Regions from separate parts of the Caldalkalibacillus thermarum genome, predicted to be linked through region 2. Evidence: a T-box and tRNA genes for the amino acid it is inferred to sense, from the RefSeq annotation. Region 2 holds a T-box; the other holds one or more tRNA genes.
The links. The T-box of region 2 lies ahead of trpS (tryptophan--tRNA ligase). A T-box ahead of a tRNA ligase gene usually reads a tRNA of that ligase, here a tRNA-Trp.
Positions count from the first base shown of each region.

Region 1: it has a tRNA-Trp gene. The T-box ahead of trpS (tryptophan--tRNA ligase) is inferred to sense a tRNA for this amino acid. The anticodon was not compared.

Region 1 covers NZ_BMKZ01000043.1:67-8,949, reverse strand. The annotation lists gene IEW48_RS13880 (YkyB family protein) at 1-88, opposite strand, end outside; gene IEW48_RS13875 (hypothetical protein) at 652-1,302, opposite strand; gene IEW48_RS13870 (hypothetical protein) at 1,474-2,280, opposite strand; gene recD2 (SF1B family DNA helicase RecD2) at 2,410-4,647, opposite strand; gene IEW48_RS13860 (hypothetical protein) at 4,644-4,922, opposite strand; gene IEW48_RS13855 (transcription termination/antitermination NusG family protein) at 4,900-5,712, opposite strand; gene IEW48_RS13850 (sigma-70 RNA polymerase sigma factor region 4 domain-containing protein) at 5,727-6,116, opposite strand; tRNA gene IEW48_RS13845 (tRNA-Trp) at 6,178-6,253, opposite strand; gene IEW48_RS17475 (hypothetical protein) at 6,703-6,828, opposite strand; gene IEW48_RS13840 (helix-turn-helix domain-containing protein) at 6,890-7,090, opposite strand; gene IEW48_RS13835 (helix-turn-helix domain-containing protein) at 7,233-7,535, shown strand; gene IEW48_RS13830 (helix-turn-helix transcriptional regulator) at 7,791-8,015, opposite strand; gene IEW48_RS13825 (helix-turn-helix domain-containing protein) at 8,181-8,513, shown strand; gene IEW48_RS13820 (hypothetical protein) at 8,719-8,883, shown strand, end outside.
Region 2 covers NZ_BMKZ01000009.1:61,677-70,559, reverse strand. The annotation lists gene IEW48_RS05315 (type II secretion system protein) at 1-108, opposite strand, end outside; gene comGD (competence type IV pilus minor pilin ComGD) at 47-502, opposite strand; gene comGC (competence type IV pilus major pilin ComGC) at 575-922, opposite strand; gene IEW48_RS05300 (type II secretion system F family protein) at 985-2,028, opposite strand; gene comGA (competence type IV pilus ATPase ComGA) at 2,038-3,120, opposite strand; gene IEW48_RS05290 (DMT family transporter) at 3,275-4,129, opposite strand; gene IEW48_RS05285 (sulfurtransferase) at 4,144-5,001, opposite strand; gene trpS (tryptophan--tRNA ligase) at 4,998-5,990, opposite strand; T-box leader at 6,088-6,297, opposite strand; gene IEW48_RS05275 (M20/M25/M40 family metallo-hydrolase) at 6,348-7,484, opposite strand; gene IEW48_RS05270 (hypothetical protein) at 7,481-7,714, opposite strand; gene IEW48_RS05265 (acyl-CoA carboxylase subunit beta) at 7,729-8,883, opposite strand, start outside.

The DNA.
Region 1 (8,883 bases), on a different contig from region 2:
GTGTCGTCTTTGTGTAGTAACCTTCAGGTACGTTTTCCCATCTCACATATTCTTTTGCTTTTCCTGTGTTCTCCCGCACGGAAAACACCCATGTTCCTCCTTTCAGTTTCTTTTACTGTTAAGGGGGCTGGAAGGAATGGGGGACAAGAGGACACCATGCCGTCCAAGAAACACCCCTTTCCTCCCCAACCTCCCTTCAGCCCCTTTTTTGTCACTTCTGTTTTTGGTTCTGACTGAATGGTATGCGTATACCATTGCACGTATAGGGGGCTGGAAGGATGGGGAACAAGGACTACCGCCACATCCCCCTCCTTTTCCTCCAGCCCCTTTGGAATCAGCAATTATGACCTAGGGAGAAACAATCTTTTGGACTGCGAAGAACGTACCTTAGGCGGAATGGACAAAAAGGTGAATATTTTCTAGGTACGACCAAACGCTTTTTCCAATGTCGATTCTATATATAGAGAGTGAGAATAGAATCGCCCTCCCCGAATCGCTAAAAACCTTGATATGACAAGGTTTTTGGGCGTTTGGGGGTATGGAAAAAAATCCATACATGTATGGAAAAAAATCCATACCCCTTTTCGACACCAATCCCTTGTGTATCAAGGCTTTTCGTAAAAAAACAGTGTCGATTTTGGGGGTATTTTTCTATTTTTGTTGTTCCTTCTTATATTTAAGATACGTTTTCCGTTTGACCAGTTTGCCATACTCCTTTCCACTATGGAGCCAAACTTTCCACTCCAAGTGGATTTTTCTTTTTTCCAACTTGTCATACCTCATGGCCAGTCTGGCCAACGTGGCGTTAATGCGGTTGCGTTCGCCACAAAGGACAATCTCCGGATTGACAAAAAGCGGACGTTCCGTGACTGGACGGCCAAATTCTCTTAACTCGTCTGTATTGACGAGTTCATACAAGATTCCTTTTTCGATCAGTTTGTTTATCAACTTGCTGGTTCCTGAAAGATCACGGTCAAAATACTCCGCTATCTCACTGACTGACATGAACCGGTTGGTATCCGGGTTAATAATAGCGTTTGAGTGTAATTCATATAAGTCGGTCATGCCAAGGAGAAAACCAAGTTCATTGAACGATAGGTATTTCTTCTTCATCAACACCTTGATGTTGCCTTTCAATGTTTGAACGAAGCCAGCACCATCCGTTTCTTTTTTTCTAACAATCATAAACCCTTTATCGTTGGCTTTCTTTTCTTCCTGATTGACAACATCAAGGTTGACATGACTGTTCAGCAGTTCTCTTTCCCGTGCATTGCGTTCAGCCTGTTCCCATATATTTTTCACCAAGCTTACCCCCTGAAGCAATTATCTGATAGCCGTGCCGATTGCAATTCTTCACCCACAGACAGTTTTGACACCCCCTTTCTCCCTTGCCAAATCTAAAGTACATAGGACACTGGTTCGCCACTACCTGTAATGTGTGCATGATGATTTCCTCCTTTTTTGCCGTTTTTCTCAATCAAAAAGAGCCGCCAACCGGCTTTTAAGCCAGTCGGCAGGCTCCCCACCTAAGCGGATAATGTTCTCTACTTGCTGATAGACCCGTTTGGCACGGGCCATTTCCCTTTCCGTTTCTGTATCGGCCAGATGTTCTTTGTTTTCTTCTTCCAATATCGCTTTTCTAAGTTCTCTTGTCGAAAGTCCTTCATCATTGGCTTTCTGAATGTATTTGGCCGGATCGGATGAATTGGCCGCCACCCGATGATGATACCAGCTTAGTGACGGCATTCTTGTCTCCGGTTTGGGAAAAGCCCGGTACACCTTGACCAGTTCCCTTATCTGCGCAGGGCTGATCCCCAATTGCGAGGAAAGCCATGTCTGCTTGGCTCCCTTTTTGAGCATTTCGTCCAGCAATTGTCCCTTAATCCATCTTGCTTCCTGCTCACTTTCTTCCACCTGAATGTAGGCAGCCAGCAACTCTTCCAAGAAAGGATCGCTGACCGGTTCATTGATCGGTTTGATGTTTTCCGTTTTTTTCAGTTTCAGTCTGTCGTATATCTCATCTACCGTTTTGCCTTCCCGCCGTGCAACAACTTCTATCAGATGATGTCGCTCAATGTTGCCGTCATGGATCAATGTGTGGTGATACCCGCAAAGATGGATCAGATTCTCCCTGATGTCCTCACCCCCAGCCCCCCTGGTGCGAATGTGATGAGGTTCTCCGGGAGCCGGTTGGTTGCAACGTTGACCTGTGTCCGGGTCAATGTATTCACAAAGACCGCCGGATTCTTGTCTAATTTTTTGTACAACTTGTTTGTTCATTATAATCACCCATTTTTAATCTATATTCTGCTTTCGGATCAATTATTATACTAGATTTGCTATTTTTCGCAGTCATAAAATGCATTATAATTGATCCTCTTGCCATTCCTTTCAGATGTTTGTAGGTTTTCAATTCCTATCACCTGCTTGCATAGTGAGTTCTACAGGCTTGAATTTGTCGTCAGTATACAACAACCGTTCTTTCAGCTTGGTGTTCCGTTGGGCAATTTTGTTGTTACGTATGGCAATGTTCAGGGCTTTCTTTGTCCCAATCATGACCACCTTCTGTTCAGCCCGTGTCATGCCGGTATAGATCAAGTTTCTGGCTAGCATAATATAATGGCTTGTGGAAACAGGCATGATCACAACAGGAGCCTGTCCGCCCTGTGACTTGTGTATGGTGATGGCGTAGGCAAGCTGTAGTTCTTTCAGTTCGTCCTTGAGATAACGGACTTCCCTGCCCATGAAATTACAATATAAAACTTCATGACCAACCCCGTTTTCATCAAACCATATGCCCGTGCGGGTAACAATGCCCATCTCACCATTGTTGAGTCCTTTTTCCCTGTTGTTTTTGGTGTGAATCACCTTGTCTCCCTGCCTGAAAGTTGTTTTCCCCACCTTCCACTCGTCTTTTGCCGGAGAAGGCGGATTGACCGCTTCTTGCAGGATAAGGTTCAGTTCATGTGTTCCAATGGGCCCCTTTTTCATGGGGCTGAGAACAAGTATGTCCTCAATCCCGTAACCCAACTGAAGAAACCGAAGCACACTCTTTTTGATCAGTTGGGCAATTTCTTTGGGATCTTCCTTGTACAGGAAGTAAAAATCGTTTTTGGACTCATCCACGACAACAGGTTGGCCCTTGTTAACCCGATGGGCATTGACCACAATCTGGCTTTCCTGTGCCTGCCTGAATATTTCTGTCAACTTGACAGTCGGGATACCGGCTTCAATCATGTCTTTCAGGAAATTCCCCGGATTGACGGACGGCAACTGATCCACGTCTCCCACAAACAGCACCTTGGTTCCCGGATCAATGGCCTCCAGCAGATAGTAAGCCAACTGAATGTCCATCATGGACACTTCATCCACGATGATGAAGTCAAACGGCAACGGATTGTGTCTGTTGTATTCCGGTTCTTCTCCCGGCCTGAAACCGATCATGGAATGAATCGTGGACGCTTCCATGCCCGTCACTTCCGCCAGTCTCCTTGCGGCCCTTCCTGTGGGCGCACAAAGCCCAATGAATGCATTTGGGTTCTTCTGACGGTATATGTCGATAAGAGCCTTGGTGACCGTAGTCTTCCCTGTACCGGGGCCACCTGTGAGGATAAGCACATTGTTGGCAAACAACTGCCGTATGGCTTCCCGTTGCTGTTCGGCCAATACGATGCCATGCCTGCGCTGATAATTCCTGATCCATGCGTCCAGTCTTTTGGGCATAGCTTCGCCATCCCGGCAACCTGTCAGTTTTGACAGTTTGCAGGCTACATCTTTTTCATATGTGTGCAGGTACTTGGGATAGACTGCATCACCTTCAAAAATCAGCCGACCCCTCAGTTCGAGGTTATATATGGCTTTTTCTACGTCTTCCCTCGTCACCCGCATTTGTTCAGGTTGATTGTGGTTCAGTACCTTCAGTGTCTCATTAATCAGTTCACTTTCAGGCAGATAACAGTGCCCCAGTGACATGCATTTCTCTTTCAGTACATAGTCGGTACATGCTTCTATCCTGTATCCGGATAATGGCGATACTCCTACTTTTCGGGCAATCTCATCCGCCTTCAGAAAGCCAACCAGATCAAGTTTGGTCAATAGATACGGGTTTTCTTTGACGACACTGACTGCATTTGATCCGTATTCTTTGTATATTTTCATGGCCATGTTGGTGCTGATCCCATATTGACCAAGCTCACCGATGATCTTCTGCACTTCAAAGTTGGCTTTGACACTCTGAATGATGGTGCGGGCGTTTTTCTCCCCAATTCCTTTGATATGCCGGATGGCGGATTCACCCTGCTCCATCATGATCTCAACGGCAGATGACCCCAGATGTTTTACAATTGTCTTGGCCAGCTTGGGGCCGCACCCCTTGACAAGACCACTGGACAGAAACGCTATCGCCTGTTCCTCTGTGGCTGGAAGGGGACGCTCCCAACGTTCAATCTCAAACTGCCGGCCGTATTTTGGATGTACCGACCAGTTACCATGTACCTCAACATCTTCGCCCTTGTCCACGCCAAGCATTGACCCCTTGATTACACATTCCCCGTCATCAGTGTTTAGCACCGCTATCAAAAAGTCGTCATTGCGATAGATGATATGCCCCAGTTTACCTTTCAGTTTGGTTGCCGTGGTTATGGTCATGGTTGATCATCGTTTCCTGTTCTTAGTCTGACCTTTCCACGACCAACCGGGGCATATGCGTTGGCATATGCGTTTTTGGATTTGATGGCCCTGATTTGTGTATTGATATTGCGTATTCTGGCTTGCAACTCCTGTTTCACGAAATGTCTGTGCAGGGATTCTTTTGTTGCTTTGACTGGTATGAAGAACGGATTGGCGTTTGCGTTTAGCTTTTCCAATTCTTCTTCATATCGCTTTTTTTGGGCCATCAGTTCATCCAGCAAGTCTTTGAACAAGCCACCCCACCCCTTCCTTTTCATTTGACGATGAAGACGGGGGGCTTATCAATTCGAGGATAATCTTTGTGAACAGGTTATCCTCAAGCATTTCAGGCATTTTCATGAAATTGTATGCTTGGCGAAGGGCGTTAAAAAGCTTCGATGGAACAGTGGTGACTATGCGATTTCTCTTCAGAAACACCTTACATTTTTCAATCTGCTTTTGTAATATATGGCTGGGTTTTTCCTGCCCGAAAGAATGTTCCTCTTGCTCACATTCGTTTTCTTTGTTACATTCAAAATGGCTTTTGTTTTCTTTTGGGTACTTACCAGTATTGATCTGGTGAAGTACCTCTTTTTCTTTCTGTTCCTGTTCGTCCTGAATTTTGTATATATCATCAGACCAAACTTCAGCTTGTGATTCTGTATCTACGTTTCGGGCAAAACGGTCAAATTCTTCTTTTGGGATATGACCGCTGTATTTTGCTGGCGCCCCTGTATCATACCATCTGTCTACTACTCTTATAACAAACGTGATGTTTTTGATCAGATGCCACAATTTTTTTGGGAAGTATGCAAAATCTGGTCTGAATTCAATGAATACATATCCCGGAACGGCACTTCTTGATTTTTTTCTTGAACGATATTTCTTTTGATTGAGTTCGTATTGATGTATGTTTGTCTCAAAGGCATGTATCTTATCTATCCATTTGTCTAAGCCATATCGTTCTATTATCTGTTCCAGTGCGTTTTTGACACGGAATTCCTTGCCGGTTACAACCTGAACAGCATATACACACCGTCCCATGACGTTCCTCCTTCTCAATCAATCTTTTTCATGACCTTGTTTAAAGCTGATCTGAAAATTTTTTGTGCCTCTTTAGGACTCATACCCGTTTTTTCCCCTATGGACAAAAAACCTTTCTTGTGTTTGTAGCGCAAAAGAAATATTTTCTTTTCCAGTGGGTTTAATTCGTTCAGCCATTCGTTTTTGATTGCACCACCCAGCCTCACTCCCAATTGTTCATATCCTGTTTTTGCGTTGTTAAGAAGCGATCTTACATCTTCGTTATGTAGCTCTCGTTTGATTTCGTTCCAATCGGCTTTTTCCGGTATGTAGTCATCATAATCATGCTCGTCAACATGCAAACAGGACTCTAAAGTTTTCATGCTTACCCGATAGGATTTTCTCAACTCAAGAAAATTGTCCACGTTTCTGTCCTCCCATTTTCTGAATCAACCTTCGTCTTGGTGCGATCAGCTTCTGTTGATATGGCAGAGGCAGTGGGAATCGAACCCACCACACGGGGTTTTGGAGACCCCATCGCCACCTTGGAACATGTGCCCCTATCTATTTGCATGGCTTGGGAATACGGGGGCTCCAAACCCTTCGCTCGCCCCCGGTGGTTGGCAGTACGTTGTGGCGCACTGCCAGCGTTTTTTTGTATGTGCCTCAACCACAACTCGGCACACGGGTTTTGATGAGCTTTCGCTCGCTGATGGCACTGACACCTACTTTCCGCTACACGCCTGCCACCTATAGAGGGATGACAGGCGGTAGGGCGGCCGGCATGATTGCGGATTTCAAGTCCGCGCCGACCCTTCAGCGCCAGTACCATCAGCCAGCGACCATCAACAAATGATGGTTTATACACAACAACCGTCTTGGCGTGACCTGTCCGTACGGACGCATGTATTACGGCGTGGCTCCCCTTATCGGATCGTGGCCGACTCCGCTCAGGTTGCGGGAACACCCGCCAGATAGCACCAGTTTTGATGCTGTCTGGCCGATGCCCCGCTATTTTTCTGTTTTGGGGCTGGAACGAAGAATAAGCATGATGGCCTTTTTCATGGCTTCTTTATCAGGCGTATAAGTGCGGGTTACCGTGATGCCCCTTGGTGTATCGGTCTGCTTTTTTGTCATAATTCTTCACTTCCTCTTACTGTATAAATTCAAAATTTTTGGTTAAAATTGATATATAGCTTCAGGATGCCTGTTCATCATCTTCCAGTAACTCACTCACACTAACACCGAGAGCTTTTGCGAGTTTTCTATAAACACGAATTGAAGGTTCAACTTTGTTGTTTTCTATTTCACTCAGATATGCTTGAGCGATCTTTGCCTTGTGTGCTAACTGCACTTGGGTCAAACCTTTATTTAGCCGTGCTTTTTTTACTAAATTCATCATTGGTAACCTCCTTTGATTATTATTATATAGATATTTACGATATTGTCAACTAAAATATATTTATTTACGATACTAAACTCTTAATAAAATTATATTTTTATATAGTTATTAGCTATATAATTTTAGTTGGGTGATAACTATGAACATAGGTAAACGAATCAGAGAACTTAGATTGTCTAAAGATATGAAAGTAATCGAGCTTGCTAAAAAGGCCCATATTTCTCAACCTTATTTAAGTGATATAGAAAAAGGACGAACAACACCATCAATTGATAAGCTATCTGCTTTATGTGATGCTTTAGGTATTTCATTAGGAGAATTCTTTGGGTATTCTCCTGAACTCCCTCCCGACCTCTTACAACTGCTTGAAACGGCGAAGAAACTTAGCCCGGAAGAACGGAAAGCGCTAAACGAATATCTTAAGGTACGATTGAAAGAGTAATACTGGGTTGCACCCGCCAGATACCATCACTATGATGCTATCTGGCCGATGCCCCTGTCATGGCATACAGGGTTACTGTGATTGCTTTGCTTCTTTCTCTTTGAGCAAGCGTGTTTTTCTTCTGTGCAGGGCAGTGGCCATCAGTTTGATGAAAGTTTTTTCACGATTTGTCAGATTTGTTATTTTTTGTGACATTTTGATCCCTCTCTTGTATGAATTCAGAATTTTTGGGTAGAATTTAATTAAAGCCGGTTATCATTCCTCGAAAAATTTCACCCAACTGATCCCAAACACCTTACCAATAGCTTTGGCTGTTTCAATACTTACTGGATATCCATTTTCCGCTTTTGTGTAGGTACTTCTCTCTATACCGGCCAGTTTTGCGATCTGCTCCTGAGTAAGATCATGGTCTTTTCTCAGCTTGTAAAGCCAGTATCGTTTAGTACTTTCCGTGGACTGGCTTTTGGTCGTCACATTCATTACCAATCACCTCTGGATATGTTATTTATAATATCATTTTGGTATTGTTAATCACATTTTATTTTCCTACACGAGTTGTGTCAAGTACGATTTAACTATTTATTTGTGATTTTTTATCACATATAATATGATTAAAACGATGAAACTAAAGATGGTGAATAGACAGTGACCTTTGCAGAACGGTTGAAGAAGTTGAGAAAAAATCATGATCTCACACAGCAAAAACTTGCTGATCATCTTGGTCTAAAAAGACCAACATATGCTAAATATGAAACGGGCGAAAACCAGCCTGATCCTGATACACTTAAAAAAATAGCCGACTTCTTTAATGTGTCAGTGGACTATCTCCTTGGTCGCACAGATGACCCTACACCACCCGGTGTAAACACCGTTTTTTATGATCTTGATGGATTGACTGAAGAAGAAAAGAAATATTTGTACATGCAACTGGAGATATTCAGAAAACTGAAAGAAGAACTCAACAAAGGCAAAGAATAATGTCATGCTGATTGTTCTTTTTGAGAACAATCAGTTTGAGAGTTTGAGAACAATCAGTTTGAGAGTCATCATCATAAAAATGTGTCGAATTGCATCGGAACAGCAACGACAGGGAGAGTTGCTGTTACAACTCATCAGTATCATCAAATCAATAAATGCGAAGGTGTCTCAGTTAGATTCCAAGGTATCTCACTTAGATTCAAAGATGTCTCAATTAGGTCAGAAAGTATCAGAATTGGAAACCATTGTGGGCGAGATACTCAAACTGCAAAAGAAACTGGAAAACTTGTTACAGCAGTCAAGTCAAGACCAAGAGCGTCAAGACAAAATTTTGGAGACGCTTGCCTTGCGTTCTCTTGAGCAAGAAACG
Region 2 (8,883 bases):
GATCACTTCCAGCAGGAAAAAACCTTGCTCATGGCCATTGACCAGCCTATTCCACCCTGTAACGTCCCGATGCCAGTTGAAATATATAGGTTCTTGTTTCCGTTCCATTTGGCGTCTCATAGTAAAAAAACAACCGCCCCCCTTGGCTGATATGACCGTGCCGGTTAAAATGAAAACGATTGCGGGGAAAATTGGTGCTCATAGAAACCCCATCAGGAAATCTGCGCAAGAAAATAGTCTCACCATACCGGTAGCGTACAATGTAAAGGCTATTAACAGGGTTAAACTCCACTTCTACATGTTGCAGCTCTGTCAGCGCTGTCTGTTGGGCCAAAAACAAATCGTTCTCCAGCTGTTGAAAAAAATCTTCCATCTCCAGATGCTGATGGGGAACATGATACACTGGAATAACCATGGTCACCACAATTGCGAAAATTGCTAAAACCATCAACATTTCCACCAAGGTAAACCCCGCTTGAAACTGTCCTTTCGCCCTGGCCATCCTCTTGCTTACTCCCTGTTAACCTGTTCATTTTCACTGTCAATCGCTTTCTTTAACTTGTCGTCAGTTTCTCTATTTGTGATACTGACACGTTACTTCTCCATTCTGTTGGTTAATCGTATAGGATGCTTCATCGGTTGGTTGCATCGGACACATGGGAATCTCTTTGAGATAACCTTTACTAACCAACTGAGTTACATCTTTTGGATATTGCCTCTGGTGATCCAAATAATAAGCTTCCACCTGGGCCCCAATCATTTTTTTATTGGCATCACAAGCTTTTTGTTGGGCCTGGACTCCTGAGTCAGTTAAACTGGGCATAATCACGAGCAACAAAACCCCGATAATAAACAAGACGATCAGCATTTCAATTAAGGTGAACCCACCTTCCCGCTCCCTTATATTAATTTTTTTCAACATCACCTTCTCAACACTCCCATTCATATTATCTTTTGCCTCAAAAACAATCCTCGCCTTTCTCCTTACAGGGCCTCTATTAACTGGAAGACAGGCCTAAATAAAGCAAAAAATAAATAGGAGGTTACCAATCCAACCATCAAGAGCAAAACAGGCTCAATCCATTTTAACCGCTCCAGTGAGCGGTCAAGCACTTCCGATTCCAAATATTGTCCATATGTCACTAAATGCTGGGCCAGTTGTCCATTTTTTTCCGCATGATAAACCACTGCACTTAACTCCGGAACAAACACATCATCCTGTTTCAAAGCTTCAGATAAACATTTTCCCTGCATCAATTCTTGCTCAATCCGTTCCAGCGTCTTTTTAAAGTGAACAGAACCCGCCGTATGTAACACTTGTTGTAAAGCATGAAAGAGAGGGACATTGGCTTGCAATAAATAACCGAGCTGGGTACAAAACATGATGGTAAAAAAGGTGCGTGTCCAGCGGTTGATCCAACGACATCGGGCAACAACCTGAGCCACCCTGTCTTGCAGGACCCCTTTTTTCCAGCCGAATAACACAGCAGCAAGCATCAGAAACAGGGTCAAAACCATAGGAATATAGTACTGTTCCAAAATACTGACAAGATAGAGGATGACCGTTGTCGACACCGGCACCTCAATATCATAAACCTCAAACAAATAGGAAAATTGGGGAATGACCACTTGGAACAGAAGATAAGAAATCAGCAGAATGACCACAAATAGGATGAAAGGATACGTCAATGCCTTGCGCAATTCAGCTTTAAACCGAATTTGACGCCGTTTCCACTCACTGGCCTTGCGCAGTGCCTCAGCTAAGTTGCCGTGTGTCTCTGCCTGGGCAATGATTAAGACCACATCAGTTGAAAATGAAGCTTTTTGAAATGCTTCCATCAGAGGGGTGCCCGTTGAAATTAAATACTCCAGCCTTTTCATCATGTCCCGCTCTTTTCCCTGACATGATACAAACATCACATCCAAGGCCTGCATAAAAGAATAGCCCTGACTAAGCAACTGACTGAGACGGGTTAACAACCTTTCCTGCTCTTTCAAGGACAGATGCTCATTGCTTTTGGTGATCATGCTTGCACCTCACATCGGATCCGTGCTATGGAAATACTCATCTGCAACTAAAAAAGTAAAGCATTCTTCTGCTGTTGTTAAACCAATAGCCTGATAGCGGATCAATTGCTGGGCAATAGAAGGAATTTTCAACTCAAGTACAATCTGGCGCAGCCGTTCCTCATCTCCCCCATTGTGGATGACTGTTCTGATCTTCTGTGAAACAGGAAGCATCTCAAAAACACCGCGGCGGCCATAATACCCGGTATAAAAACATCCATAACATCCCTTGCCTTGACAAATTGAACAAAGCAGCCGAAACAAGCGTTGGGAAACAACACCAATTAATGCACTGGCCAAATAATAAGGCTTAACTCCCATTTCCAGCAAGCGGACTATGGCTCCCACTGTGTTATAAGTATGGAGCGTGGACAGGACGAGATGTCCAGTGAGTGCAGCACGAACCGCAATCTCAGCAGTTTCCTCATCTCGAATTTCGCCTACAAAAATCACGTCAGGATCTTGGCGCAACATGGCGCGCAAGCCTTTGGCAAAGGTTAGCCCGCTTTGAGGGTTGACTTGCACTTGTGTTAAAGCTGGCATGCGCATTTCAACGGGATCTTCCAAACTGCAGATATTTTTCCCTTTTTGCTCAGCTAACGCTTCAAGAATTTTATACAAGGTCGTCGTTTTGCCAGAACCCGTAGGGCCGGTAATTAGCAAAAGTCCATGCGGGAGCCGAATCATTCGCTGCAGGAGTTGATACTGTCGAGGTGTAAGTCCCAGGTGAGCTAAGGTGAGGCGTTCTTGCTGCAGAGGGAAAATACGAATCACCAGCTTCTCACCGAACACCGACGGCATGGTTGACAGTCTGAGATGAAGCCGGTCTTGAAAAAAGGTATGATACACAGCGCCATCCTGAGGAATTCTTGTTTCACCAATATCCATGTCGCCGATAAATTTCAATCTGGTGATCATGGCTTTCAACTGTTCAGATGTGGTGCATTTCCAAACGTTCAAGTAACCGTCAATCCGAAACAAAATCTCTGCTTGGTTTTCCTTCGGCTGCAGGTGGATGTCACTCGCCCTGCGCCGTATAGCCTCATCAATCATTCGGTTAACGGCCAGACTGATATCTACTCCATGATGATCCCTCCCCGTATAGTATTTTTAATCCAAGTGAAGTATTCGACACAACATCTCAAATTCCTGCTAATTTTTTAATTTTTTACGCAATATTTTTCGACAAAACCAAGACGTATCCTGTTCAAATTCTCAGCAAGACGATCCCGGTCATGATACCGGTTAGAGCCACCACTTGTATCAGAGACAGACGCTCTTTTAGGAAGAATACTGACAACATGGCCACAACCACACTATTAGCTGCAAACACGGGTGAGACGATGCTGGCCGGTCCAGTCGCTAAAGCATAAACATACAATTGCATCCCGGCAAAAGAAAAAATGCCCGCTACTAAACCACAGCCAAAGCCGAATCTGCCTGGTTTGTTCTCACTGTCGGATCCTCTTTGTTCATACTTTAGTGTCCCCCATGACCACACCACACCGAACAAATAAGCAAAAAAAAGAACCAGTGTGTTGTTTAAGCCCCATTCTTCCGTAATTTTTAACCCACCGTTACGTAAAAAGAAGAGCACAGTGGCCAGTAGAACAAGAACATACCAAACCCTGCTTTTTATGGATAATGACTCCTGAGGATCGAGAGGGAGCAAACTGACCGCCATAACCAGGAGTAAAATGGCGGCCACTTCCATCCAAGACAATACCTCACCGTACACAATAACGGACATCAGTACAACCCAGACAATGTTCAAATTGACCAAGGGGGAGGTTAAACTGGCCGGTCCCACCTCCAGCGCTTTCATAAATAACCAATTCCCCCACGTAGAACCAACACCGACCACCAAACCTGCAAGCATGAGCCAGCTGTTGATGCTGAGTTCTCCTTCAACAACAATGATTACAGCAAATCCTATGCTCCCACTGACATACAATCCAAACAAAAGAGGGTTCAAAGCCCCTTGGCGAGTTGAGCCATATTTCATGGCGAACCCGGCTAATCCAAAGATGAGAGCACTTAACACAGCAGCGGTAAACCACATTTTTGCAATCCCCTTTATTTTAGTCCGCCATGATCCCCTGTTTCAATCTCATTGTCCTCATAGCTAATCCAATCGCTCCAGCTGCCCACATACAGTTTGGGCTGCAAACCAACTTCATGGAGCGCCACGACATTGGCACAGGCTGTCACGCCCGATCCACAATAGACAATCAATTCTTTATCTTTTTGGTCCAGGTAGCGTGAGAAGCGTTGCCGTTGTTCTTCCGGACTTTTCCACGATCCGTCAGCATTCAATCCTTCTTGCCAAAACTCATTGACTGCCCCGGGAATATGGCCGCCTACACGATCAATGGGTTCCTGTTCACCGGTATAGCGTTCCCTGGCCCGGGCATCAATGAGTATCACTTGAGGATCGTGTAACTTTTGTTTCACCTCGTCTATGCTGGCGATCATGTCCGGATTGGGTTTAGGTCTAAATTGAAGAGGGGCAGGGCGGGTCACTTCAGCCGTCACCGGGTAACCCTCGTTTTTCCACGCCGAATAGGGCTTTTCCAGCAAGTAAACTCGATCATGGCCCAAATATTTTAACATCCACCACAAGCGGGCCGCCATCGGCCCCCCTTGATCGTCATAGGCGACCACTGTTTTCGTCTCGTCGATCCCTGCCCGCCCAAGTTTCTCCACAAAAGCGTCCAAGTCAGGTAAAGGGTGGCGGCCCCCATGGGCTTGAACAGGGCCCGACAAGTCTTTTTCCAAGTCAAAATAAACAGCACCGGAAATATGGTCTTTGCGGTAGCCTTCAGCCCCTGCTTCTGGCTGCCCCAAAACAAAGCGGCAATCGGCGATGACCACCTGGGGGTCATCCAGGCGGGATTTTAACCAGTCAAAAGAAACAATGGTTTTGCTGTTCATTTTAAGCCTACCCCCAAAGCCTGTTTAACTTTGGCCAAGGTTTGTTGTGCCTTCTCACGAGCCTTCTGAGCGCCTTCTTCCAGCACCCGGTCCAGTTCTGAGGAGGGATAAATCTCGCGGTATTTCTCCTGGATGGGTCGCAAGCGGTCAATGACCACTTCAGCCAGTTCTTTTTTGAACTGGCCATAACCGCAGCCTTTAAAATGTTGCTCTACCTCTTCCATGGTTTGGCCGGTAAACTGGCCGTAGATGGTCATCAGGTTGCTGATGGCCGCTTTTTCCTCGGGATCAAAGCGGATTTCATGACCTGAATCGGTCACGGCCCGCTTAATTTTCTTTTCAATTACTTTAGGCTCGTCAAGCATGGAAATATAGCTGTTTTCATTGGGATTGCTTTTACTCATCTTGGTGGTGGGATCATCCAAAGACATAATCCGGGCACCAAATGAAGCAATCATCGGTTCAGGGATGACAAACACGTCTCCATAACGGTGATTAAAGCGCTCGGCGAGATCGCGGGTCAGTTCAATATGCTGCTTTTGATCCTCTCCAACCGGTACATGGGTGGCCTGGTACAACAGAATATCTGCTGCTTGCAACGCAGGGTAGGTGAACAGGCCGACGGGAATGCTTTTCAGTTTTTTGGACTTGTCCTTGTACTGGGTCATGCGCTCCAGTTCACCCATGTGGGACTGGCAGATCATAATCCAGCCCAGCTCCGTATGCTCAGGAACATCGGATTGAACAAACAACGTGACCTTTTGGGGATCCAGTCCGACGGCCAGGTATAAGGCGGCCAAGCGGCGGATATTCTCTTTCAGTTCCTGTGGGTCCTGCGGCAAAGTGATGGCATGATAATCCACAATACAGAAGTAGCAATCAGCTTCATCTTGCAGACGGACAAAGTGCTGCATGGCCCCCAAGTAGTTGCCGATGGTTAACAGTCCGCTGGGTTGAATGCCAGACAGAATAGTTTTCGCTTCACGCATGGCTAATCACTCCTTTTTTGTAAGATGTGGATAGATTCTCTCAGATAGTCTTTAGTTTAGATCAAAAGCATGCTAAAAAGGGGTTCATCATCCTTCTGTAAAGGACGAGGAACCCCCGCGGTGCCACCTTTATTAGTCCAGTTTGGCTTTACTCTTGATTGTTCCGAGTAAAACCAAGATCTGAACTCCCTTTTTCTTGCATAGCTCAGAAGTCCAATTCAGTAACACGCCCCGCTGGTTCGCACCATCCACCAGCTCTCTTAAGTGACAAGCCATGTTACCTACTGCGCTTCATCATTGCTTGCCCGTATGATTTTTTTACATATTCTACTAAAGAAGCTGGGAAAAATCAAGTGTTTAGGAAGAGGCTTGGGCAACTTCCTGCACAATAGCTACAAACAGCTCTGCAGCTTTAATTAATTCCTCAATGGGCATCCGTTCCTCTTTGGTATGTATGTTTTGGTACCCTACAGCCAGGTTGACCGTGGGTATGCCGTAACCTGAAATGACATTGGCATCAGAGCCACCCCCGCTTTCGATCAGCTTGGGTGTCCGTCCTACTCTTTGCACCGCTTTTTTGGCCACTTGAACGACAGGATCTGCCTCCGTAAAACGGAAGGCAGGATACATCATTTCAATGTCCACAGCTACGGTAGTGCCGTTGGCCTGTGCTGCCTCCTCGAAACAGCGTTTCATCCTTTGTACTTGTTTATCCAGTTTTTCCGGCTGCCGGCTGCGGGCCTCCGCTAATATATGAACCAGGTCACAAACCACATTACTGGCTTGCCCGCCTTCAAAGCGGCCGATATTGGCTGTTGTTTCATGGTCAATCCGCCCCAAAGGCATCTTGGCAATCGCCTGGCTGGCCACTTGGATGGCACTGATCCCGTCTTCAGGATTAACCCCGGCATGAGCCGACTTACCATACACTGTGACATGCAATTTGGCCTGAGCAGGTGCTGCGACAATGATGTTACCGACTGGACCGTTACTGTCCAGGGCAAAGCCAAAGTCAGCCCGAAGCAAACTGGTGTCCAGGGCCTTGGAACCAACCAGGCCCGATTCCTCGCCCACTGTCAAGACAAATTGGATCTCACCGTGAGGGATATGGTTTTCTTTTAACACCTTTATTCCTTCCAGTAAAACAGCCAGACCTGCTTTGTCGTCACTGCCCAGAATCGTGGTGCCGTCACTGGATACATAACCGTCTTTAATAACCGGCTTAACGCCCTTGCCTGGTGCCACCGTATCCATATGGGCAGTAAAGTAAATGACAGGGAGCGTTGCTCTCGCATTTCTTTTCAACGTGGCCACTAAATTTCCGGCACCATGTCCCGTCACCTGTTGGCTGTTGTCTTCCACTACAGCCAATCCCAGCTCGGCCAATTTCTTTTTCAACACATCACAAATCTGGCGTTCGTGTTTAGTCTCGCTGTCGATCTGCACCAGTTCCAAAAATTCATTCAACAAGCGGGTTTCATTAATCTTAATCATCCTGCTGCACCTCTTTCATCTTCTTGCTGCACCTGTTTGCTCCGTTTCAAACGGCGCTCCTGGTGCTGTTTGCTGCGATTGAGCAAATCTTTTCGCCCTTTTTGTCTCCAGGATGTTTGTTCTTTGGGATTAATCAGAAAAGTCACCTTATATTTATTCAACAATTTAGGGAGCGGAAGTGTAGAGCGCTCCCTCCCAATATGGTAGACCATGAACACTTTTTTTGGCAACTTCGATCACCTGCTTATAAGGGAATATTGCCATGTTTCTTGGCAGGACGGGATTCCCGTTTATTTTTCAGCATCTCCAGGCTTTCGATCAGTTTAAGCCGGGTCTCCCGGGTATCAATCACGTCATCCACCATGCCATAGGCAGCGGCAATATACGGGTTGGCATAGCGTTCCCGGTATTCGGCAATCTTTTGGGCTCTTGTTTCAGCCGGATTGTCACTGTTTTGAATCTCCTTGGCATAGATGATATTGGCCGCCCCTTCCGGTCCCATTACCGCAATCTCAGCATTAGGCCAGGCGTAAACAATATCGGCACCGATCGCCTTGCTGTTTAAGGCAACGTAGGCTCCCCCGTAAGCTTTGCGTAAAATCACCGTAATTTTAGGAACAGTCGCTTCCGAATAAGCATATAAAATTTTAGCTCCGTGACGGATAATGCCCCCATGTTCCTGGTTGACACCTGGAAAGAAACCGGTGACATCCACAAAGGTGATGAGCGGGATGTTAAAGCAGTCGCAGAAGCGGATAAAACGGGATAATTTATCAGAAGAGTTAATGTCCAATCCACCGGCCATCACTTTAGGCTGGTTTGCAATCAGGCCCACAGTCTGACCTTTGATACGGCCGAAGCCGATCACAATGTTTTTGGCGAAATCAGGTTGAACTTCCATAAAATCTTTGTCGTCCACTATTAATTCAATCAGCTGGCGCACATCATACACTTTAGTCCCTTCAAAGGGGACAACATCTTTTAATTCCTCAATCCAGCCCCGGTCATCCTTGCTGTAGATGCGGGGTGGATCTTCCTCATTGTTTTGGGGCAGGTAGCTTAGCAGGCGCCTGACTTGATCCAGCACTTCCGGTTCACTCGGTGCGGTAAAGTGGGCATTCCCGCTTTTAGCCGCGTGCACCTTGGCCCCTCCCAGTTCTTCGGCGCTTATTTTTTCACCTGTTACCGATTCAATCACCTTGGGGCCGGTAATAAACATCTGGCTTGTTTTCTCCACCATAAACACAAAGTCGGTAATAGCCGGAGAATAAACGGCGCCGCCTGCACAAGGACCCATGATAACCGAAATTTGAGGAATGACACCAGAATAGATTGAATTGCGGTAAAAGATATGCCCGTAACCGTCCAGAGAAACAACCCCTTCCTGAATGCGGGCACC